Regions from separate parts of the Kitasatospora sp. NPDC048722 genome, predicted to be linked through region 1. Evidence: riboswitches for the same ligand, from Rfam matches in the RefSeq annotation. Region 1 holds a riboswitch; each other region holds the start of a gene.
The links. A riboswitch is a leader RNA that binds a small molecule or an ion and turns the genes downstream of it on or off. The one in region 1 is predicted to bind S-adenosylmethionine.
Positions count from the first base shown of each region.

Region 2: another riboswitch for S-adenosylmethionine. It lies ahead of AB0C76_RS23790 (IclR family transcriptional regulator); the one in region 1 lies ahead of thrC (threonine synthase).
Region 3: another riboswitch for S-adenosylmethionine. It lies ahead of AB0C76_RS21970 (aminotransferase class V-fold PLP-dependent enzyme); the one in region 1 lies ahead of thrC (threonine synthase).

Region 1 covers NZ_JBEZGX010000028.1:36,218-43,534, forward strand. The annotation lists gene AB0C76_RS21350 (extracellular solute-binding protein) at 1-635, shown strand, start outside; gene AB0C76_RS21355 (cupin domain-containing protein) at 677-1,027, opposite strand; gene AB0C76_RS21360 (DUF3263 domain-containing protein) at 1,127-1,354, shown strand; gene otsB (trehalose-phosphatase) at 1,429-2,268, shown strand; gene AB0C76_RS21370 (trehalose-6-phosphate synthase) at 2,255-3,709, opposite strand; gene AB0C76_RS21375 (glucosyl-3-phosphoglycerate synthase) at 3,730-4,767, opposite strand; SAM riboswitch class I at 4,909-5,042, shown strand; gene thrC (threonine synthase) at 5,060-6,340, shown strand; gene AB0C76_RS21385 (ubiquitin-like small modifier protein 1) at 6,365-6,643, shown strand; gene AB0C76_RS21390 (cold-shock protein) at 7,189-7,317, shown strand, end outside.
Region 2 covers NZ_JBEZGX010000033.1:56,975-64,291, reverse strand. The annotation lists gene AB0C76_RS23815 (FAD-dependent monooxygenase) at 1-616, opposite strand, end outside; gene AB0C76_RS23810 (PadR family transcriptional regulator) at 613-1,248, opposite strand; gene AB0C76_RS23805 (TIGR01777 family oxidoreductase) at 1,404-2,345, shown strand; gene AB0C76_RS23800 (DUF664 domain-containing protein) at 2,485-2,991, shown strand; gene AB0C76_RS23795 (threonine/serine exporter family protein) at 3,049-4,302, shown strand; gene AB0C76_RS23790 (IclR family transcriptional regulator) at 4,347-5,060, opposite strand; SAM riboswitch class I at 5,258-5,400, opposite strand; gene AB0C76_RS23785 (hypothetical protein) at 6,333-6,824, shown strand; gene AB0C76_RS23780 (hypothetical protein) at 7,098-7,317, shown strand, end outside.
Region 3 covers NZ_JBEZGX010000029.1:55,457-62,773, reverse strand. The annotation lists gene AB0C76_RS21980 (rhomboid family intramembrane serine protease) at 69-851, shown strand; gene AB0C76_RS21975 (Lrp/AsnC ligand binding domain-containing protein) at 893-1,174, shown strand; gene AB0C76_RS21970 (aminotransferase class V-fold PLP-dependent enzyme) at 1,196-2,572, opposite strand; SAM riboswitch class IV at 2,625-2,742, opposite strand; gene trpD (anthranilate phosphoribosyltransferase) at 2,864-3,940, opposite strand; gene AB0C76_RS21960 (hypothetical protein) at 4,058-4,483, opposite strand; gene AB0C76_RS21955 (heme-copper oxidase subunit III) at 4,881-5,501, shown strand; gene AB0C76_RS21950 (c-type cytochrome) at 5,689-6,498, shown strand; gene AB0C76_RS21945 (Rieske 2Fe-2S domain-containing protein) at 6,507-7,317, shown strand, end outside.

The DNA of each region.
Region 1 (7,317 bases):
GCCTGCTCTCCGACGACGTCGGCAACTACACGATCGACAGCGCCCAGAACCAGGCCACCTTCAACTGGCTCAAGAGCAACCTGGTGAGCACCGGGCTGACCTATCCCGACCCCGGCAAGATGAACCGCACCCCGGTGTTCCAGGACTTCGCGTCCGGGAAGGTCGCGATGCTGAACGGGCACCCGACGCTGCTGCGGATGGCCACCGCAGGGAACATCGACTTCGGGACGGCCCCGATCCCCAAGAAGGACGGGCTCGGCAAGACCGGCAGCCTCGGCGTCGCGGACTGGATGATGGCCTTCAAGGCCAACGGGCACAAGGACCAGATCAAGAAGTTCCTGTCCTTCGTGTTCATGCGGGAGAACCAGCTCAAGTTCGACGAGCGGTACAACCTCCTGCCGGTGACCCAGGACGCCTTCACCCAGATGTCCTCGGACCCGAAGCACGCCGACCTCAAGCAGTTCGCCACGGGTCTGACCAACGCCAGCTTCTACCCGTTCGGCGACCCGGCCTGGGCGGACGTGAGCAACCGGATCAAGGCCGGGATCGGCGAGGCCGTCACCGGGGACCCGAAGCAGGTCCTCACCGGGCTGCAGGACGCCGCGGTCAAGGAGGCGGCCCGGCTTCGGAAGTGAGGCCGGGCCGGGGCGGAGGTGGTGCGGGGGCGTTCGGTCGTTCAGGGGAGCGTGACGGCGTAGGCCTTCCTCAGGGTCTCGTGGACGGTCCACGTCGTCCGGTCGCCCTCCCGCAGGACGGCGCAGTCGCCCGGGCCCACGTGCAGCGTCGGGCCGCCGTCGATCTCGATGGTGGCCCGGCCGCTCAGCACCACGAACATCTCGTCGGCCTCGGTGTCGGTGACCACTCCGGGGGTGATCTGCCAGATGCCGCGCAGCTGCCGGCCGTCGGCGGACTCGTGCAGGACCTTTCCGGTGACCTCGGGGGTGCCCTCGACGATCTGCGCGGGGTCCAGGGGCTCGGGGGTCAGGTCGGCGTCGGGGACGTGGACGGTGAAGCTCGACTCGATCATGACCGTGACGTTAGCCGGGGCGCTCGGCCGGGGGAGGGCGCAGAGTGTGTCCCGGGGACGTCCGAGAATGACACTTCGTAGGTCGTGGGAGGTGTTCTCGTGGGTGAGCTGAGTGAGCGGGACCGGGCGGTGCTGGAGCTCGAAGGGCGCCAGTGGCGTACGGCGGGGGCCAAGGAGCGGGCCATCCGGGAGGAGCTGGGGATCTCCAGCACCCGGTACTACCAGGTGTTGAACGCGTTGCTGGACCGGCCGGAGGCTCTGGCGCACGCGCCGGTGCTGGTGAACCGGTTGCGCCGGGTGAGGGAAGCGCGGCGCGCGGCCCGGTGACGCGGGTGCCGCCGCGCGGGGCTTGGGCGCGGGGGCGGGCCATAGAGAGCTCGGGCTCGGGGTATGGGCACCGCATGGGCTTTGTTGAGACGTGGGTGCCGGTGACCGAGGCCGGGAGGGACGGGGTTCGGGAGATCCTCGCTTCGCCCGGTGATGCCGTGGTTGCTTTGGATTTCGACGGGACGCTCGCGCCGATCGTCGCGGATCCCTCGCAGGCTCGGGCGCATCCGGGGGTGCGGGGTGCGCTGGCGGTTCTGGCGGCGAGGGTGGGGGCGGTGGTCGTCATCACCGGGCGGCCGGCTGCTCTCGCGGTCGAGTACGGGGGACTGGCCGGTCTTCCCGGGGTCGTGGTGCTCGGGCACTACGGCGCCGAGCGCTGGGAGGCCGGTGAGCTCTCGGCGCCCGACGTGCATCCGGGGGTGGCCGCTGCGCGGGGGGCCCTGCCCGGGGTGCTGGCCTCCGCGGGGGCGCCCGAGGGGACGTGGGTCGAGGACAAGGGGCGCTCGCTGGCCGTGCACACGCGGCGCACGGAGGTGCCGGAGGATGCGCTGGAGCTGCTGCGGGGGCCGGTCTCCGATCTGGCGGCGGAGCACGGGCTGGTGGTGGAGCCCGGACGGCTGGTTCTCGAGCTCCGGCCTCCGGGGGTGGACAAGGGAGCCGCGCTGACGGGCTTCTTGCGGGAGCGCGGGGCTCGGGCCGTGCTCTACGCGGGGGACGACCTGGGGGATGTCGCGGCTTTCGCCGCCGTCGAGAAGCTGCGCGGCGAGGGGCTCGCCGGTCTTCTGGTGTGCAGCGGCGCGGTGGGGGACGCGCCGGTGCGGGAGCTCGCCGACCGGGCTGACCTGGTGGTGCCCGGGCCGGCGGGCGTGGTGGAGCTGCTGGCGGATCTGGGCGAGGCGGTCAGAGCGCGTTGAGCTGGTCCAGGAACCACTGCTGCGGCGGGAGCGCGGTGGCCGCCGCGGCCAGGCGCTTGGTGCGGTCGGCGCGTTCCTCGTCGGGCATGGTGAGGCCCGCGTGGAGGGCGTCGGCCGTCTCGACGACGTCGTACGGGTTCACGACGATCGCGTCGCCGGCCAGTTCGCTGTGGGCACCGGCCTCGCGGGACAGGACGAGCGCGCAGCCGTGGTCGGAGACCACCGGGACTTCCTTGGCCACCAGGTTCATGCCGTCCCGGATGGGGTTCACCAGGGCGACGTCGGCCAGCCGGTAGGCGGCGAGGGAGCGCGGGAAGTCGTCGTTGACGTGCAGGATCAGCGGCTGCCAGGTGGGGGTGGCGAATTCGGTGTTGATGGCCCGGGCGAGGTCCTGGACCCGGGCCGTGTAGTCGCGGTACTCGGCCAGGTCGGTGCGGGACGGGTAGGCGAAGGCGATGTGCACGACGCGGTCGTGCCACTCCGGTCGCGTGCGCAGGAGGTGGCGGTAGGCGAGCAGGCCCCGGACGATGTTCTTGCTCAGTTCGGTGCGGTCGACCCGGACGATCGTGCGCCGGTCGCCGACGGCCTCGCGCAGGGCGGCGAGGCGCTCGTCGACGTCGGGGCGGTGGGCGCGCTCGCGCAGGAAGTCGGCGTCGGCGCCCAGGGCGTGCACGCCGAGGCGGGTCGTGCGGCCGTCGTGGGTGACGGTGAGGTCCGTCCGGTCGAAGGTGGCTCCCAGGAGGTCTTCGCAGCACGCGGCGAAGGCCCTCGCCCAGCGTTCGGTGAGGAAGCCGGCCCGGTCGGCGCCGAGGATGCCGGTGAGGACGGACCTGGCCACGTCGTCCGGGAGGAGCCGGAAGTACTCGGGCGGGGCCCACGGGGTGTGGGAGAAGTGGCCGATGCGCAGGTCGGGGCGGGCAGCGCGGAGCAGGGCCGGGGTGAGGGACAGGTGGTAGTCCTGGACCAGGACGGCGGCGTTCGGGGCGGCCTCGGCCGCGAGGGCGTCCGAGAAGGCCCGGTTGTACGTCTCGTAGGCGGCCCACTCGGTGCGGAAGCCGGCGTCGAAGGCGGGGGCGGTGGGCGTGGCGTAGAGCAGGTGGCTGACGAACCAGAGGGTCGAGTTGGCGACGCCGTTGTAGGCGCGGGCGAAGGTCTCCGGGTCGATGTCCAGCATCCGGACGGCTTGTCCGCCGACGTCGTGGCCGGCCAGGTCGAGGCGGCCGTGCGGGGCTTCCCGGGCGGCCCGGCGGTCCGCGTCGCCCAGGGCGGCGCACACCCAGACGGCGTTCGGGTCGTCGATCGCGGAGAGGCCGGAGACCAGGCCTCCGCCGCCGCGTTTGAGGGTCAGCGTGCCGTCGTCCGCGGTGCTGAAGGAGACCGGCCCGCGATTGGACGCCACCAGCACGGTCGCGCTCGAACGTTCGGTCGTGAGATCACCCATGTTTGGCATGTTGCCTCGGGTTAGGGTCGCCAAACTTCCCCGTGCCGGGTCGCGTACTCGGGAACGGTGTGCATCGGGGGGCGTTCCACGGCCGTCACGGGGTGCGTGTGGGCGGTGAACGCGCGGGTCTCCGGGTCGCGGGCGAACTGGGTGAGCAGCGGGTGGACGAGGTCGGCCGAGGCCTTGAGGCGGTGGGCGCGGTCCAGGCGTTCCAGCGCGGTGCGGTAGATGGTGGCGGCCATCCGGCCGAGGGCCTGGCCGTCCTGGTGGCGGTGGTGGCGGACGCCGACGTCGACCTGGGCCAGGGCGTCGAGGCCGACGAGCTCCAACGCGTCGACCAGGAGGCCGAGTTCGACGCCGTAGCCGGTGGGGAAGGGGAGCCGTTCGAGCAGTCCGCGGCGGGCCGCGTACTCGCCGCCGAGCGGCTGGACGAAACCGGCGAGTTCCGGCCAGTGCAGGTTGAGGAGGGGGCGGGCGACGAGTTCGGTCACCCGGCCCCCGCCGGCCGGGAAGACGGCGTCGGGGTCCCCGGCCGAGCCGCTGACTTCGAGCGGGCGGTCGTACATGGCCTTGACCAGCTGGATGTCCGGCTCGGTGAGCAGCGGGCCGACGGTGCCGGAGACGAAGGCGGGGTCGAACTCGCGCAGGTCGGCGTCGACGAAGCAGACGATGTCGCCGCGGGTGACCAGCAGCGAGCGCCACAACACCTCGCCCTTGCCGGGTACGGCGGGCAGCCGGGGCAGGATCTCGTCGCGCGGCACGACCCGGGCGCCGGCCGCGGCGGCCACCCCGGCGGTGCCGTCGGCGGAGCCGGAGTCGACGACGACGAGCTCGTCGACGAGGGGGAGGCGCTCCATCAGCTCGCGCCGGATCGTGCGGACGATGTCGCCGACGGTGGCCGCCTCGTCGAGGGCGGGCAGGACGACGCTGACGGTGTGACCGGTGCGGCGCTTGGCCGCGAGGAGGGTGTCGACCGGCCGGTCGGCCGCGCTCCACGAGCGGCGGCCCAGCCAGGAGGCCGCCTGCGGGAGGAGTGCGGGGGTCGGTTCGGCGGGCACGGGACTCTCCTCGGCGGATCGGGTGGAACGGGCCATCTCGCGTGGCGGACGGTCCCTTTCGGGCTCGGCGCCTTCGGATACAGTCTTCGTACAGCGGTCGGACCTTCGCACGCCGGGGTCGCCGCTGACGACAACTTCACATGCTCATCCAGAGGGACTGAGGGAACGGCCCGTTGACGTCCCGGCAACCTTCTCGCGCGGCTGATCACCAGGCCCCGGCGGGACAGGTGCCAATTCCGGCCCGTGGTGCGCCCGCACCGCGGGGAAGATGAGGAGAGAGGCCTCCGCCATCATGGCTATCGACACAGTCGCACCCGCATCCGTGGATCTCGGCCCCGCCACCGCCCTGTCCTGTCGGGAGTGCGGCACCCGCTTCCCGCTCGGTCCGAGCTTCGCCTGTCTGGAGTGCTTCGGCCCGCTGGAGATCGCGTACGAGTTCGGGAGCGAGGCCGCCGAGGAGCTGCGCAAGCGCATCGAGGCCGGGCCCGCGTCGATCTGGCGCTACGCGCCGCTGCTGCCGGTGCCCGCGGACGTCGCTTCGAAGCCGAACCTGAATCCCGGCTGGACCCCGCTGGTCAAGGCGGACAACCTCGGTCGCGAGCTCGGGTTCACCGCGGACCTGTACGTGAAGGACGACTCGGGGAACCCGACGCACTCGTTCAAGGACCGCGTGGTGGCCTGCGCGATCGAGGCCGCGCGCGCCTTCGGCTACACCACGCTGTCCTGCTCGTCGACCGGCAACCTGGCCGGCGCGGTGGGCGCGGCGGCGGCCCGGGCCGGGTTCCGCTCGTGCGTGTTCATCCCGCACGACCTGGAGCAGGGCAAGGTCGTCATGGCCGGCGTGTACGGCGGCGAGCTGGTCGGCATCGAGGGCAACTACGACGACGTGAACCGCTTCTGCTCGGAGCTGATCGGCGACCCGGCCGGCGAGGGCTGGGGCTTCGTCAACGTCAACCTCCGCCCCTACTACGGCGAGGGCTCCAAGACGCTCGCGTACGAGATCTGCGAGCAGCTCGGCTGGCGGCTGCCGGAGCAGATCGTCATCCCGATCGCCTCGGGCTCGCAGCTCACGAAGATCGACAAGGGCCTGCAGGAGCTGATCAAGCTCGGGCTGGTCGAGGACCGGCCGTACCGGATCTTCGGCGCCCAGGCCGAGGGCTGCTCGCCGGTCTCCGCGGCGTTCAAGGCCGGCCGGGACGTGATCAGGCCGGTCAAGCCGGACACCATCGCCAAGTCGCTGGCGATCGGCAATCCGGCGGACGGCCCGTACGTGCTGGACATCGCGCGGCGCACCGGCGGAGCGGTCGAGGACGTCACCGACGCCGAGGTGGTGGCCGCCATCCGGCTGCTGGCCCGCACCGAGGGCATCTTCGCCGAGACCGCGGGCGGGGTGACCGTCGGCGTGCTCAAGAAGCTGGTCGAGACCGGGCAGCTGGATCCGGCCAAGGAGACCGTCGCGATCAACACCGGTGACGGCCTCAAGACCCTGGACGCCGTCGCCGATGCCGGGATGACCGCGGTCATCCGCCCGACGCTGGAGTCCTTCCGCACCGCCGGCCTCGCGTCCGCCTGATTCCCCCCACGAGGAGAGCCACCCATGAGCGCCACCGTCCGCATCCCCACCATCCTGCGCACCTACACCGGCGGGTCCGCCGAGGTCACCGCCGACGGCGGGACCCTGGGTGATGTCATCGCCGACCTGGAGAAGAACCACGCGGGCATCTCCGCGCGCATCCTGGACGACACCGGCAAGCTGCGCCGTTTCGTGAACGTGTACGTGAACGACGACGACGTGCGATTCGCCGACGGACTGGCCACCGAGATCAAGGACGGTGCCAGCGTCTCGATCATTCCGGCGGTGGCCGGCGGCTGCTGAGCCGCACCCCGCTCCGACCGGCCGCCCGCGCGCACGGAATTCCGCATTCCGTGCGCGGGGGCGGCCGCTCGCATTTCGGCGGGAATATTTCCCGGTCGAGTGGGAGTAGAGTGTCGCTCGGCCGGGAACAGGGGTCCCCCTCACCCTCCCCGTGCGAACCGCCGCTCCGCCGTCCGTCCGTTGAGACCGCCCGGGGACCGGGTCCGGGAAACATGTCACGCGGATGTCAGAATTCTCCAGGGGATTTGCGCAATCCGTCCGCTATGTCCGGCGTGAATTGCGGAGTTCCTTCCGATTCGGCCCGTCCTGTCCCTTGACGCGGACCCGGAATTCACCGCGGAGGACCCTGTTGCAGAGGGCGTCGATCCGGATACATTCAGCCGCGGTCGACGCAATCACCCGCTCACCGGATGTCGTTCGAGGCGGTTGATCGCGGCGTGCACGGCTGCGCCCAGGGGGGGTTCCCCGGGCCGGCCTTCAAAACCAACCCGGGCCCGCGACCTGCGGGACCGTGAAGGGCCAGCACAGCACTAGGGGAGTTCGGAATGGCTCAGGGCACCGTCAAGTGGTTCAACGCGGAGAAGGGCTACGGCTTCATCGCGGTCGACGGTGGTGCGGACGTCTTCGTCCACTACAGCGCGATCCAGATGGACGGCTACCGCACCCTCGAGGAG
Region 2 (7,317 bases), on a different contig from region 1:
GAATCGCGAACACGCTCCCGCCGGGGCCGGTGGTGACGCCGAACGGCAGCGCCTGCGGGTCGGCGAGCTCGACGTCGCCGAGGAGGGAGAAGCGGGTCGCCGCCGTGCCGGGGAAGTCGATGCCGGCCCGTTTGCGGACGGTGCTGCGGCCGCCGTCGCACCCGACCAGGTACGCGGCCCGGATGCGGTACTCGCCTCCGTCCGCGGCGACGGTGGCGGTGACGGACTCGAAGTCCTGTTCCAGCGTGAGAAGTTCGTGGCCGCGTCGGATGTCGGCGCCCCGGTCGAGAGCGTGCTGCTCCAGGATCTCCTCGACCCGGGTCTGCGGGATGCCCAGCGAGTACGGGTGGTCGGTGTGGGCGCCCGCGAGGGTGAGGGTCACGGGCAGGCCGGAGAACGCGGCGTGCGGGACCGGCCACCCCTCGGCGGTCATCCGTTCGGCGAGGCCGCGCCGGGCCAGCAGGTCCAGGGCGCGGGCGTTGAGGTTGAAGCCGCGGCAGAAGTCCGGCCGCCGCGGGTGGCGTTCGAGCACGACCGTGTCGACGCCGGCGAGCCGCAGTTCGCTCGCGAGCAACAACCCGGCCGGGCCGGCTCCCACGATCAGCACCTCGGTCATCGGGTGGTTCCCTTCTCGTCCGTCGGGTCGGTCCAGGTCCAGCCCTGCCCGGTCCGTTCGGCCCCGGGCCAGGCGAGGCTGCCCTCGCGGATCTCGGCGATCGTCCGCCGCGTCCAGGCCAGCTCGGCCTCCCAGGCGTGCAGCGCGCACTCGACCTCGATCATGAACAGCCGGGGGACGCCGCCGGAGCCGACCGTGTCGGCCAGCACCGCGCCCGTCTCCTCGATCCGCCGGGCCAGGTGCTCCGCCCGTTCGGCGAGCGCCTCCGCCGCCCCGTGCGGACCGAGCGCGCCGAGGTAGGACACCGCGGCCATGAACTTCGGGTACTCCGCGACGGGCGTGCGCAGCAGTTCGTCGATCCAGCGGACGAACTCGTCCTGGCCCAGGCCGGTGACCGCGTACACGGTGCGCTCCGGGCGGCGGCCGTCGCGCGCCGTCTCGACCGGCTCGATCCAGCCGTGCCGCACGAGCGACTCGACCGTGTCGTACAGCGAGCCGGAGTTGACCTTGAAGCTGCTGTCCTTGTGCCGTTCCCGCAGGGTGGACGCCATTTCGTACGGGTGCATCGGCTGCTCCTGCAGCAGGCCCAGCACGGCCAGCGCCAGCGTGTTGGAGATCTTTCGCTTCGCCATCGGACTGCCCACCGCATCTCTGGTCGATCTCTATTAGCCGGATCCGACTATACGGGTCCGGCTAACTGATATGAACCACCGATCGCGCGGGGCGGGACATTTGAACGTGTTCAATTGAGGCGCTACGCTCGAAGCCGAGATGAAGGGGGGAACTCATGAAGATCGTCATTCCCGGAGGCTCCGGCGCGCTCGGCACCCTGCTCGACCGCCGCCTGACCGCCGCCGGACACCGCGTCGTCGTCCTCAGCCGCCGGCCCGCCGGGCCCCGCCAGGTCTGGTGGGACGGGCAGCACCTCGGGGCCTGGGCGACGGAGGTCGACGGCAGCGACGTGGTGCTCAACCTCGCCGGGCGCAGCGTCAACTGCCGCTACACGGAGGAGAACCGGCGGGCCATGATGGACTCGCGGGTGCTCTCCACCCGGGCCATCGGCCGGGCCGTCGCCACCGCCCGCCGCCCGCCCGCCGTCTGGCTCCAGATGAGCACCGCGACCGTCTACGCCCACCGCCACGACGCGGCCAACGACGAACTCGACGGCGTGATCGGCGGCGCCGAGCCCGACGCCCCGGCGTCCTGGCGGTACAGCATCGACATCGCGCGCGCCTGGGAGGACGCCCAGGCCGAGGCCGACACCCCGCACACCCGCCGACTCGCGCTGCGCACCGCAGTCGTCCTCGGGCCGGAGCGCGGCGGGGCGTTCGACTCGCTCTCCTGGCTGGCCCGGCTCGGCGCCGGCGGGCCGATCGCGGGCGGCGCGCAGTACGTGTCCTGGATCCACGAGCGGGACTTCGTCCGCGCCGTCGAATTCCTCGTCACCCGGGACGACCTCGCCGGCCCGGTCAACCTCGCCGCCCCGCACCCGCTGCCCCAGCGCGAGTTCATGCGCGATCTGCGGGCGGCCTGGGGCATGCCGCTCGCCCTGCCCGCCACGCGCTGGATGGCCGAGCTCGGCGCTTTCGCGCTGCGCTCGGAGACCGAGCTGCTGCTGAAGAGCCGCCGGGTCGTGCCGACCAGACTGCTGGACGCGGGCTTCGCCTTCGAGCACCCGGACTGGCCGCAGGCCGCCCGCGACCTGGTGCGGCGACTGCGCGGGCGGTGACGGCCTCCGGTGCCGGGGCAGCCGGGGGCGCCGAGCGGCTGGGACGCCGAGTGGCTGGGACGGCCGCCGCGGGACATGCTCGTCGGAGCGGCGCGCCGGTGTGTCGCAGAACCCCTGACCGGAGGCGACAGTGACGGGTGTGACCAGCGCCGATCTTCTCGTGGACGCGTTCGGCCGGATCCGGGAGGAGGTCGCCGGCGTCGTCGACGGCCTCTCCCCCGAGCAGCTCGCGTTCCGGGTGCGGGACTCGGCCAACTCGATCGCCTGGCTGGTCTGGCACCTCACCAGGATCCAGGACGACCACGTCGCCGACGCGGCCGACCGCGAGCAGGTGTGGACCGCGGAGGGCTGGGCGGAGCGCTACGCCCTCCCGTTCGCCGCGGCGGCCACCGGCTACGGGCAGCGGCCCGCCCAGGTCGCCAAGGTCACCGCCACCGCCGAGCTGCTCCTGGCCTACCACGAGGCCGTCCACGCCCGGACGGTCGACTTCGTGCGCAGGCTCAACGGCCCGTCCCTCGCGCGGATCGTCGACGAGTCCTGGGACCCTCCGGTCACCCTGGGGGTGCGGCTGGTCAGCGTGATCTCCGACGACCTCCAGCACGCCGGCCAGGCGGCCTACGTGCGCGGGCTGCTGGCCGGGGGCTGAGCGCCCGGAAGAAGGGCACGGTCGGACCGAATCGGGCGGGATGGGACGATACGTGCCATGTCAAGCACGTCTCCCCCGGTCCGGGGCACCGCCGCCCCGCCCGACCCGCTCCGCCGCCTCCTGCTCGAACTGGGCGACGCCCTCCTGGGCGGTGGTCTGCCCGTCCACGACGTCGAGGAGGAACTCCACGGCCTGGGGCGGGCACTGGGGGCTCCCGAGGTGCAGGTCGCCGCCCTCACCAACGGGCTGTTCGTCTCGCTCGGCGCGGACGACGCCACCGCGTTCCGGCCCGTCGGCGCCGCGCTCCGCTTCGAGCAGACGGCCGACGTCCTCCACCTGGTGCACCGGCTGCGCGCCGGCGGGCTCGACGGGCCGCGGGCGCTCGCCGAGCTGGACGCGATCCGCCGGGCGCAGGCCCGTTGGCCGACGTGGGTGGCGGACCTCGGGGCGCTGCCGGTCGGGGTCGGGGTCTGCATGTTCCTGCAGCCGGCCGCGGCGAACGTGCTGGCCGCCGGGGCCGGCTCGCTGGTCGTCACGGGGCTGACCGTGCTCGCGCGGCGGCTGCCGTCCCTGCGGCCGCTGCTGCCCGTCACGGCCGGGTTCCTCGTCGCGCTGCTCGTCCTGGCGCTCGCGCGGGCCTCGCTGCTGGACGGCCCGCTGCGGACGATTGTCGCCACGCTGGCGATCCTGCTGCCGGGCGGGCTGCTGGTCACCGGCCTGTCGGAGATCGCCGCGGGCTCGGCCAGCGCCGGGACGGCCCGGCTGGTGTCCGGCGCGGTACAGCTCGCGCTGTTCCTCGCCGGGGTGGCCGCGGCCGCCACCGCGATCGGCATGCCCGCCTCGGCACTGGCCAACGTCCAGGTGGCCAAGCCGAGTTGGTGGGTGATCGGGCTGGGCCTCGCGATCGCCGTCGCGGGCGTCGTGATCAATGTGAACACCCCGCCGGGCGCCGTCCCGTGGATCGTCGCGGTGATCGCGGTGAGCGTCACCGTCCAGGTCGTCATCAGCTCGGAGCACGGCGCGGCGATCGGCGGCCTGGCCGGGGCGGTCTCGGCAGCGGTCGCCGCCACCCTGGTGCACTGGCTGCCGGGCGGCCCGCTCTGGCAGGTGCTCTACCTGCCGGCGTTCTGGATCGTCGTGCCGGGCTCCTTCGGCCTCCTGAACACCGCCCAGATCGAGGTGGGCAACGGCGCCCAGTCGGTGCTGGCGGCCGTCTCGGCGGTCTTCGGGGTGTCGATCGGCACCCTGATCGGCTCGGTGATCAGCCGCATTCCCCGGCCGGCGGTCCTCACACCGGCGCCCGGGGCCTGAGCCTGGCCCCCGACCCCGGGTCGACCGCCCCGGGGCCGGGCCGGTCACGGGTGGCGCAGCGCCTCGGTGAGGTGGTTCGCCGCCTCGATGACGGCCTGGGACAGGCGCGCGCCCGGGTGCCGCGTGAGCCGTTCGATCGGGCCGGAGACAGTGACCGCGGCCACCACCCGGTTGGACGGCCCGCGCACCGGCGCCGACACGGACGCGACCCCGAGCTCGCGCTCGCCGATGGACTGCGCCCAGCCCCGGCGCCGTACGCCGCTGAGGGCCGTGGCCGTGAAGCGCGCCCCCTGGAGCCCCCGGTGGAGGCGCTCCGGCTCCTCCCAGGCGAGCAGGATCTGGGCTGCGGCGCCGACCTTCATGGGGAGCGTGACCCCCACCGGCACCGTGTCACGCAGGCCGGAGAGCCGCTCCGCGACGGCCACGCAGATCCGCACCTCGCCCTGACGGCGGTACAGCTGGGCGCTCTCGCCGGTGACGTCGCGCAGGTGCACGAGCACCGACCCGGCGGCGGCCAGCAGCCGGTCCTCCCCCGCCGCCGCCGACAGCTCGGCGAGCCGGGGGCCCAGGACGAACCGGCCCTGCAGGTCCCTGGTGACCAGCCGGTGGTGTTCCAGCGCGACGGCCAGCCGGTGGGCGGTGGGGCGCGCCAGGCCGGTGGCGGCGGCGAGTCCGGCCAGGGTGGTGGGGCCGGACTCCAGGGTGGCGAGGATCGCGGTGGCCTTGTCGAGCACGCCGACGCCGCTCGTGAGCTCCATGGATGGGTACTCCAGTCTCGAATCCGCGGCCGGCGGGTGGTTCGGCACACGGGGGCTCCCCGCGGGGAGCGGGGGGGTGGTCAGCGAGAACGGGCCGGAGAAGTCGGCCGAATGCCTGCGCCGGGCACGAGACGGGTACGCGGAAGGGCCGGGGCGGGAAGCGCCCGGGCGAAGGACAGCACAGAGAGCACCGTGTCTCCTCATCTTTCCCGCGCCACGTTGGCGGCAGGCCGGAGTTGGCACTGATCCCGGACGGCACGGCGCGTACTTCGGACGCCGGGTCGAACGGGGAGTTGCCGGGGCTTCGTAGGGCCGGTCCCTCCACCCCTCTGGATGATTCGCGAGGAACGATACAAGACTCCCCGCCCCACCCGCCAAACCTCCCCCTCCTCCTTCGTGGAAGCACGGGTCCGGCCGGGCCCGGCCGGCCGGGCTTGACATGATCACCAGCTCTGACGGACCTCGCGTTCGACGCCCTGCTCTGCGACCTGGACGGCGCCATCCGCTTCCACGACGACGGGCACGAGGTGACGCGGCTCGAACGGGCCGCCGGCCTCGCCCCGCGCACGACGATGGGGATAAGGAAGATCACCGAAACCTCGGTCCGAATCGGGCCGGTCGCACCGCGGATCCGGACATCTGTCACGGTTTCGAAGCGGCAGTGCCACGACTTCGCATATCCCTCACCGAGGCGCGACCGGAGCTCTACCGTTCTACCGACGGCCCCATCGCGACCGTCCCCGAGCGGGAGGGCGGGCACATGAACGGTCGCCAGGGTCCGGTCGTGCGGTCGGGGGTGGTCGCCGTGGCACTGTGCGCCGCCGCGGCCCGCTCGTCAGGGCACGGGCCGGGCCCACGACGGCGTGCAGGACCTCGGCACCGCTCCTCGTGACCGTCGCGCCCCTCACCCCGCTCGTCGGCCGCAACAGGGCCCGGCAAGGCAGCCACCCCGCACCGACGTGCGAGACCTCCTACACCTACACGAACGTCAAGGACGTCGGCACGGCGCTGGAGGACGTCGACGCCCAGACGTCGCAGAACCGGACCGGCTCGACGGGGACCTGGTCGGTGAGCACCACCCGCGAACAGCCCCCCTCCATCCCGCCAGCGGCGGCGAGACGAAGACCTTCATCCTGCCCGAGGACTACGCGTGGTGCAGCTGGTTCGTCGGGCCCGATTCCTTCACCGACGGCAACCAGAGCCCGTGCGGAGTCGTGCCCGGGCAAGGACCCCAGAACGTCAACCGAACACCACCAGAGAAGGGTTGGGCCCGTGCAGCCCGTCAAGATCAGCGTCCAGTCCGGAGCGCTCGCCGCCATCGGCGTGATCGCGTTCATCGACAGCTTCCTCCCGTGGTACACCGTTTCCGAGAAGTCGGGCGCCACGGGCCTCCTCACCCAGTACGCGGCGAGCGGCAACGCCTGGGACGTGGGCGCCGGCGCCTGGATCCCGATGGTCGCCCTCGTCGCCGTCGGCATCGTGGCCGCCCTCCCCGCCATCGGCCGCGGCCTCCCCGCCCGCCAGGGCCACGCCACCAGCCTCGTGCTCGCGGCGATCGCCACCGTGATCGTCCTGCTCCGCTGGCTCACCTACCCGTCGGTCCCCGTCGGCCAGTCCGCCTTCATCGATGCCGGCGCCGACGTCGGCACCTACCTCGGCGCCCTCCTCGGCCTCGCCGCCACCGGCGCCGCCTACCTCGGCTTCACCGCCAACGGAGGCACCCTGGACAGCTTCACCAAGATCTTCCGCACCCCGTCCGCATAAGGATCACCGACAGCCGGGCGACCGCCGACAGGCCGAGGCGGAGCGGCGATCCCCACGCAGGACCGGAACTACGGCAACCACCTGGGTGGTGGCGGGACGGAGGCAGGGCGGGCCACCCGGCCCGCCCTGCCGGCTCGTCCGCGTCGGGCGTGGTGCTGCTGCCCCGGACCGGGCCGTTGCGACGTTCGGCTGCGGGCAACCGCCCGGCATCGTAGCCTTGGCCCCGCGCAGGACGACGTACTGTCCTGCCAAGGGGTATGGGGGAGAACGAGTTTGGAAGCCGGCAGTGTCAGCAACGTCCACAACACGGCCGAAATATCCGGTCACGTAGGCCAGTTGGTTCAGGGCTCGCACGTCTACGTCCTCCCCGACGCACTCGAACCGGATCGGATTCGGCTCGACTCGGCCGTCACGAGGCTGCGAGAACTGATCAGGTCCCAGGTCGCCGACGAGGCTGCCACGCGCGGGGTGTTCGAGGCGGAGCTGGCCGTGG
Region 3 (7,317 bases), on a different contig from region 1:
ATCGAGCCCTAGTCCACCTGCCGTACAGCACGGTGTCGCGGAAGGCCCGCGGAGGGATGCTTGGCCGCATGGCGCTCGCGGCCCCCGGCCACACCGACACGCGGGACGGCGGCCCCGCGGGGCCCGCTCCGGCGGTCACCTACGCCCTGATCGCGGTCAACACGCTGGTCTTCCTCCTCGGCCCGGCCGCCGGACTCAACCCCCTGTACGGCACCGGGCAGGCCCGGGTCTGCTCCGAGCAACGGTACGAGCAGCGCTGGGGTGCCGTCCCCGCCGAACTGCTGGCCGGGCGCCCGCTGACGGCGGAACAGCTCGCCGAGGCCCCGGATCCGGTCCCCGGCTGCCCGGCCGCCCCCACCCCGGGCAAGCGCCCCGCCGTCTCCGTCCTCACCGGCCTCTTCCTGCACGCCGGCTGGCTGCACCTGGCCGGCAACCTGCTCTTCCTCCACGTCTTCGGCCCCACCGTCGAGCGGCGGGTCGGCCGGGCCCGCTTCCTCCTCTTCTACCTGGCCGCCGGGAGCCTCGCGACGTACGGCTTCGCCCTCGCCGAGGCGCACTCGGCGGACTCCACCCGCGTCCTGATCGGAGCCTCCGGCGCGATCTCCGCCGTCCTGGGCGCCTACCTGCGCTTCCACCCGCGCTCCCGGGTGACGACGCTCGTCCCGCTGCTGCTCTTCCTGCCGCTGCGGTTCCCGGCCTGGCTGGTGCTGGGCCTCTGGTTCGCCCTGCAGTGGTGGTCGGTGCACTCGGCCGGGCCCGGGGTCGCCTACCTGGTCCACGTGATCGGCTTCTGCGCCGGCTTCCTCTACGCCTGCACCGTCGTCGGTCACCCCCTGAGACGGCCCGGCTGAGGCCCGATACGCTGGCGCCACCCCACGAAGGAGCCCGAACAGTGATCACCGCCATCGTCCTGATCAAGACCAGTGTCGACCGCATCCCGGAGATCGCCGAGGCCATCGCCTCCATTGAGGGCGTCAGCGAGGTGTACTCGGTGACCGGCGGCTACGACCTGGTCGCGATGGTGCGGGTGCGCAAGCACGACGACCTGGCCGACGTCATCCCGGGCCGGCTGAACAAGGTCCCGGGCGTCGCCCACACCGAGACCCAGATCGCCTTCCGCACCTACTCCCAGCACGACCTGGAGGCCGCGTTCGCGCTCGGCCTGGACGAGTAGTCCTCGGTCGGCCCGCCCCTCTCAGTCCTCGCGACGAGTGTCGGCGACACAGCGGCCGCCCTCGTTCCGGTAGTTCCACGCCGCGCCGTCCGTGACCAGCTCGCGGACGGCGGTCAGGAAGCGGTCGACGTGCTCGTCCGGGGTCCCGGCGCCGAAGCTGACCCGGATGGCGTTCAGGCTCCGCTCGCCCGGCAGCGACGGCTCCGGCGCCCCGCACTCGGAAACAGGACTCGGCGCGACGCCGGACGCGTCACCGATCAGCGTGCGCACCAGCGGGTGCGCGCAGAACAGCCCGTCGCGCACCCCGATGCCGTACTCGGCGGAGAGCGCGGCCGAGAAGTGCGAGCTGTTCCAGCCCCGGACGACGAAGGACAGCACACCCACCCGCGCGGAGTCCTCGCCGAACAGGTTCAGCACCTTGACCTGCGGGATCTCCGCCAGCCCGGCCGTGAGCCGGGCGATCAGCGCCTGCTCGCGGGCCTCCAGCGCGTCGAAGCCGGCCTCGCTCAGCGCCCGGCAGGCGGATGCGATGGCGTAGGCGCCGATGACGTTCGGCGAGCCGGCCTCGTGCCGGGCCGGGCCGGTGTGCCACTGGACGGCCACCGAGCCGTCGGCCTCCCGGGCCACCGTCCGGGTCGCGCCGCCGCCGGCCAGGTACGGCTCGGCCGCGTCCAGCCAGTCCGCCCGGCCGGCCAGCACCCCGGCGCCGAACGGCGCGTAGATCTTGTGACCGGAGAAGGCGATCCAGTCGACGTCCAGCTCGGCCACCGAGACCCGGTGGTGCGGGGCGAGCTGGGCGGCGTCCAGCACCACCCGGGCGCCGTGCCGGTGCGCGGTCGCGGTCAACTCGGCGACCGGCCACAGCTCACCGGTGACGTTCGAGGCGCCGGTGACGCACAGCAGCTTCCGGCCCCCGGGCGCCCCGGCGAGCGCGGCGTCCAGCACGGCGACGGCCTCGGCGTGCGAGCGGGGGGCGCGCAGGTAGGTGACGTCCAGCCCGGCGTGGGCCCAGGGCAGCAGCGAGGCGTGGTGCTCGGTCTCGAAGGCGAACACCCGGGTGCCGGCGGGCACCGCGGCGGCGAGCAGGTTGAGCGAGTCGGTGGTGGCCCGGGTGAAGACCACCTGGTCGCCCTCTCGCAGGCCGAGGAACTCGCCGACGGTCCGGCGGCTCTGCTCGAACAGGTCGGTGGACAGCTGCGAGAGGTACCCGGCGCCGCGGTGCACGCTGCCGTAGTACGGGGCGTACGCGGCGACGTCGTCCCACACCCGCTGCAGGGCCGGCGCGCTGGCCGCGTAGTCGAGCGGCGCGTAGCCGACCTTCTCGCCGTTGGCGAGCGGCACCTGGACGTCGTGGCCGAGGACGGCGAGGGGGGCGCAGATTTCGGTGGCCAGAGACATGGGGATGCACTCCTTCGGAGGTCGAGGGACCCCGGGAGTGCTAGTCGTCGGGCGTCCGCGCTTGCCTCGCGGACGGTTTGCCGCGCGGCCCGGTCCTCACCCAGGGCACCCCGCCACGGACGGAGGGTTGCCGGACAGCAAGCTGGGGCTTGTCGCTGTCACTCATGACCTGGCGAAGACTCTAGGTCGCGTCCACCGGGTGGTCAAACAGGCATCCACCATCCGGACAGCCGAGGGGCCCGCGGCAGCCCACGCGATGTCGCGGCTGCCACGGGCCCCTCGACTCGCTTGTCAGTCCCGGCCGGTGGCCTCCGACCAGCGCCGCAGCAGCTCCTGCGCCGCGCCCGAGTCGACGGCCGCCGCGGCCCGCTCCATGCCGGCCGCCAGCTGCTCGGCGAGCGGCGCGTCCGTCAGGTCCAGCGCCACCAGCGCCGCCGCCGTGTTGAGCAGGACGGCGTCCCGCACCGGCCCGCGCTCCCCGGCCAGCAGCCGGCGCGCGACCTCGGCGTTGTAGGAGGCGTCCGCCCCGCGCAGCGCCTCGATGCCGACGAGCTCGATGCCGACGTCCCGCGGGTCGAAGGCGGCCTCGGTGACGGTGCCGTCCCGCACGATCCACACCCGCGACGTCGTGGTGACGGTCAGCTCGTCCAGGCCGTCGTCGCCGCGGAAGACCAGCGCCGTGGAGCCGCGCCGGGCGAGCACGCCCGCGATCAGCCCGGCGAGCCGGGTGTCGAAGCAGCCGACCGCGTGCGCGGTGACCTTCGCGGGGTTGGTCAGCGGGCCGAGGATGTTGAACGCGGTCGGCACCCCGAGGTCGCGCCGCGCGGTGGCGGCGTGCCGCATCGACGGGTGGAACTTCGCCGCGAAGCAGAAGGTGAGCCCGACCTCCTCGGCCACCTCGGCCACCCGCCGGGCCGACAGGTCCAGGGCGACGCCGAGCTTCTCCAGCACGTCCGACGAGCCACTGGCCGAGGAGGACGCCCGGTTGCCGTGCTTGACCACCTTGGCGCCGGCCGCCGCCGCGACGATCGCGGACATCGTGGAGATGTTGACGGTCTTGGCGCGGTCGCCGCCGGTGCCGACGATGTCCACCGCCGGGCCCGGGATGTCCAGCGGCTCGGCGTGCGCGTACATCGCGTCCACCAGGCCGCTGATCTCGTCGACCGTCTCGCCCTTGGCCCGCAGCGCCACCATGAACCCGGCGACCTGGACGGGGGACGCCTCGCCGCTCATGATCCGGTCCATCGCCCACGCGGTGGCCGAGCGGTCGAGGTCCTCCCCCTTCAACAGCGCCGCCAGGAGGTCCGGCCAGGTGCGGACCACCTGCACGGGGTCGGTACCACCGTTCGCAGGGTTCACGTTCACCATGGCTGACTCCAGCTGTTGTCGGTTCCCCCGGGGAGGGACGCCCGTACGGATGGAGTCAGCCTATCGAGCGGCGGGGTACCTCCCGCCCCGTCTTCTCTAGTACTGAGACGGCGCCGCTCAGCGCGTCGCCGGGGCCCGCTTGGCCAGGCGCGCCCGCAGCAGCGTGGCCACCGCCCCGGCCAGCGCGACCGGGTCCACCGGGCGCGAGATCGCCGCGTCGGCCCGGCTCCAGGCGGCCAGCCAGGAGTCCTGCGGCCGGCCGATCAGCACCAGCACCGGCGGGCAGCCGTAGATCTCGTCCTTGAGCTGCCGCCCGAGCCCGAGCCCGCCGGCCGGCACCGCCTCGCCGTCGAGGATGCAGAGGTCGACGCCGCCCTTCTCCAGCGCCCGCAGCACCGCGGGGGTGGTCGCGCACTCCAGATAGGACAGCTCCGGCAGATCCTCGGCGGGCCGGCGGCCGAGCGCCGTCAGCACCTGCTCGCGGGTGTTGCGGTCGTCGCTGTAGACGAGGACGGTGAGCGTCTCATCGGTCGTGTACGCCATTGACCCTGCTCCCTCAAGTGTGATCCGGACCACGTTCGCCTGACCCGGATGCTACTCCGGATCACCCCCGGGCGAGCCCTCCCCCGCGCGCGTTCCTTCTCAAGGCGCCGCGCCCGGGGCTCACCCGCCCGGAGGAGGTCCCGTCACCCGGACCCGCGCAGTCCACCCGGACGGCCGACAGCCGGGCCCGCCCCCTACCTCCGGGCACTGCGCCGACCGTGCATCGACACGCTGGGCAACGGGGTCGAAGGGCCCTCCGAGGAACCGTCAGAAAAGGGACACGCCGCTGCTCAGGTACCGTCCGGGCACCCAGCCGCCCCCCAAGCGGGCATACCGCACGCACCGGACACTCCGAGGGAGACCCCCCGGCGTGAAGACGGAATAAGGGACCGACATAATGTCCGTCGTGGCGACAGCAACAGCAGTAGAAACCGGGCACGCGCACGGATCGGTCAACCGGCCGAACATGGTCAGCGTCGGAACGATCGTCTGGCTCAGTTCCGAGTTGATGTTCTTCGCGGCCCTCTTCGCGATGTACTTCACGCTCCGCTCCGTCAAGGGGCCGGAGTTCTGGACCGAGAAGGCGCACGCCCTCAACGTGCCCTTCTCCTCGGTCAACACCACGATCCTGGTGCTCTCCTCGCTGACCTGCCAGCTCGGCGTGTTCGCCGCCGAGCGCGGGGACGTGAAGAAGCTCCGCTCGTGGTTCGTCATCACCTTCGTGATGGGCGCGATCTTCATCGGCGGTCAGATCTTCGAGTACACCGAGCTGGTCAAGAAGGACGGCCTCTCGCTGTCCTCCGACCCGTACGGCACGGTGTTCTACCTGACCACCGGCTTCCACGGTCTGCACGTGACGGGTGGTCTGATCGCCTTCCTGCTGGTCCTGGGACGGACGTACGCAGCCAAGCGCTTCACGCACGAGCAGGCCACCGCCGCCATCGTGGTGTCGTACTACTGGCACTTCGTCGACGTCGTGTGGATCGGCCTGTTCGCGACCATCTACCTGATCAAGTAACCAGCTGATCAGGTCGCTGGCCACCGGCTGCGGCCCCCGCCCTCACCGGCGCAGGGCCGCTTCTGCCGGTGCCGACGCTCCCACCGACCGACCGCGCGCGCAGCCCTAGCCGGGCCGCCTCGTGCCGGCCAGACCGGCAGCCGGGTGCACCCACCAGTCGACCAGATCCTGACACCGGGGTTATTCCGTGAAAAAGCTCTCCGCACGACGGCGCCACCCATTGGCGGCGCTGGTCGTCCTACTTCTCGCCCTGGCGGCAACCGGGGGGCTGTACGCCGTGTTCGCGCCCGCCGACAAGGCGCAGGCCGACGTCGCCGCGCAGTCGCTGGCGATCGACGAGGGTAAGAAGCTCTTCGCCGTCGGCTGCTCCTCCTGCCACGGCCTGAACGGCCAGGGCAGCAGCGACGGCCCGAGCCTGGTCGGCGTCGGCTCCGCCGCCGTCGACTTCCAGGTCGCCACCGGCCGCATGCCGGCCCAGCAGCCCGGCGCGCAGGTCCCGCGCAAGAAGAACATCTACTCGCAGGCGGAGATCGACCAGCTCGCCGCCTTCGTGGCCTCGCTCGGCCCCGGCCCGGTGACGCCGACCCAGGAGCAGTACACCTCGACCAACCCCGAGGACATCTCCAAGGGTGGCGAGCTGTTCCGCACCAACTGCGCCCAGTGCCACAACTTCGCCGGCCAGGGTGGTGCCCTGACCAAGGGCAAGTACGCGCCGTCGCTGGAGGGCGTGGACGCCAAGCACATCTACGAGGCCATGCAGACCGGCCCGCAGAACATGCCGTCGTTCCCGGACACCACCATGCCCGAGGAGCAGAAGAAGCAGATCGTGGCCTTCGTCCGCCACACCACCAACGATGAGCCCAACCCCGGCGGTCTCACGCTCGGCAGCCTCGGTCCGGTGACCGAGGGCCTGTTCGGCTGGATCTTCGGTCTCGGCGTGCTCATCGCGGTCGCGATCTGGGTCGCCGCCCACACCACCAAGGCCAAGAAGTCATGAGCCACGACATGTCAGAAGAGAAGCTTCCGGAGCACCACGGCTCCGCCGGCGAGGTGGCCCACCACGGCGACCCGTTCGCCGACCCGGGCCTGCCGGCCCACGAGCCCCGTCGCACCGACATCGACGAGCGGGCCGCCAAGCGCGCCGAGCGCCAGGTCTCGCTGATGTTCGTGATCTCGATGATCGCCACCATCGGCTTCATCGCGTCGTACGTGGGCATCGACCCCGACAAGATCGTCTACATCTTCCCGCTCGGTCACGTCAGCGCGCTGAACTTCGCGCTCGGCCTGACCCTGGGCGTCGCGCTGTTCCTGATCGGCGCGGGCGCGGTCCACTGGGCCCGCACCCTGATGTCGGACGTCGAGCTGCCGGCCGAGCGTCACCCGATCGAGGCCGACGACGAGGTCCGCGCGGACGTCATCAACCAGTTCAAGACCGGTGCCGCCGAGTCCGGCTTCGGTCGCCGGAAGATGATCCGCAACACCCTCATCGGCTCGATGGCGCTGGTCCCGCTCTCCGGCGTGGTCCTGCTCCGCGACCTCGGGCCGCTGCCCGAGAAGAAGCTGAAGGAGACGGGCTGGAGGGAGGCGACCCCGGCCAAGCCGCTGCAGCTCATCAACATGAGCACCAACCAGCCGATGAAGGCCGACGACATCGTCATCGGCTCGCTGACCTTCGCCATGCCCGAGGGTCTGCACGTCCACGACGAGGACTTCCAGCAGGCCATCGCCAAGGACGCCCTGATGCTGGTCCGCATCGCGCCGGAGGACATCAAGGACGACAAGTCCCGGGAGATGGGCTTCGACGGCATCCTCGCCT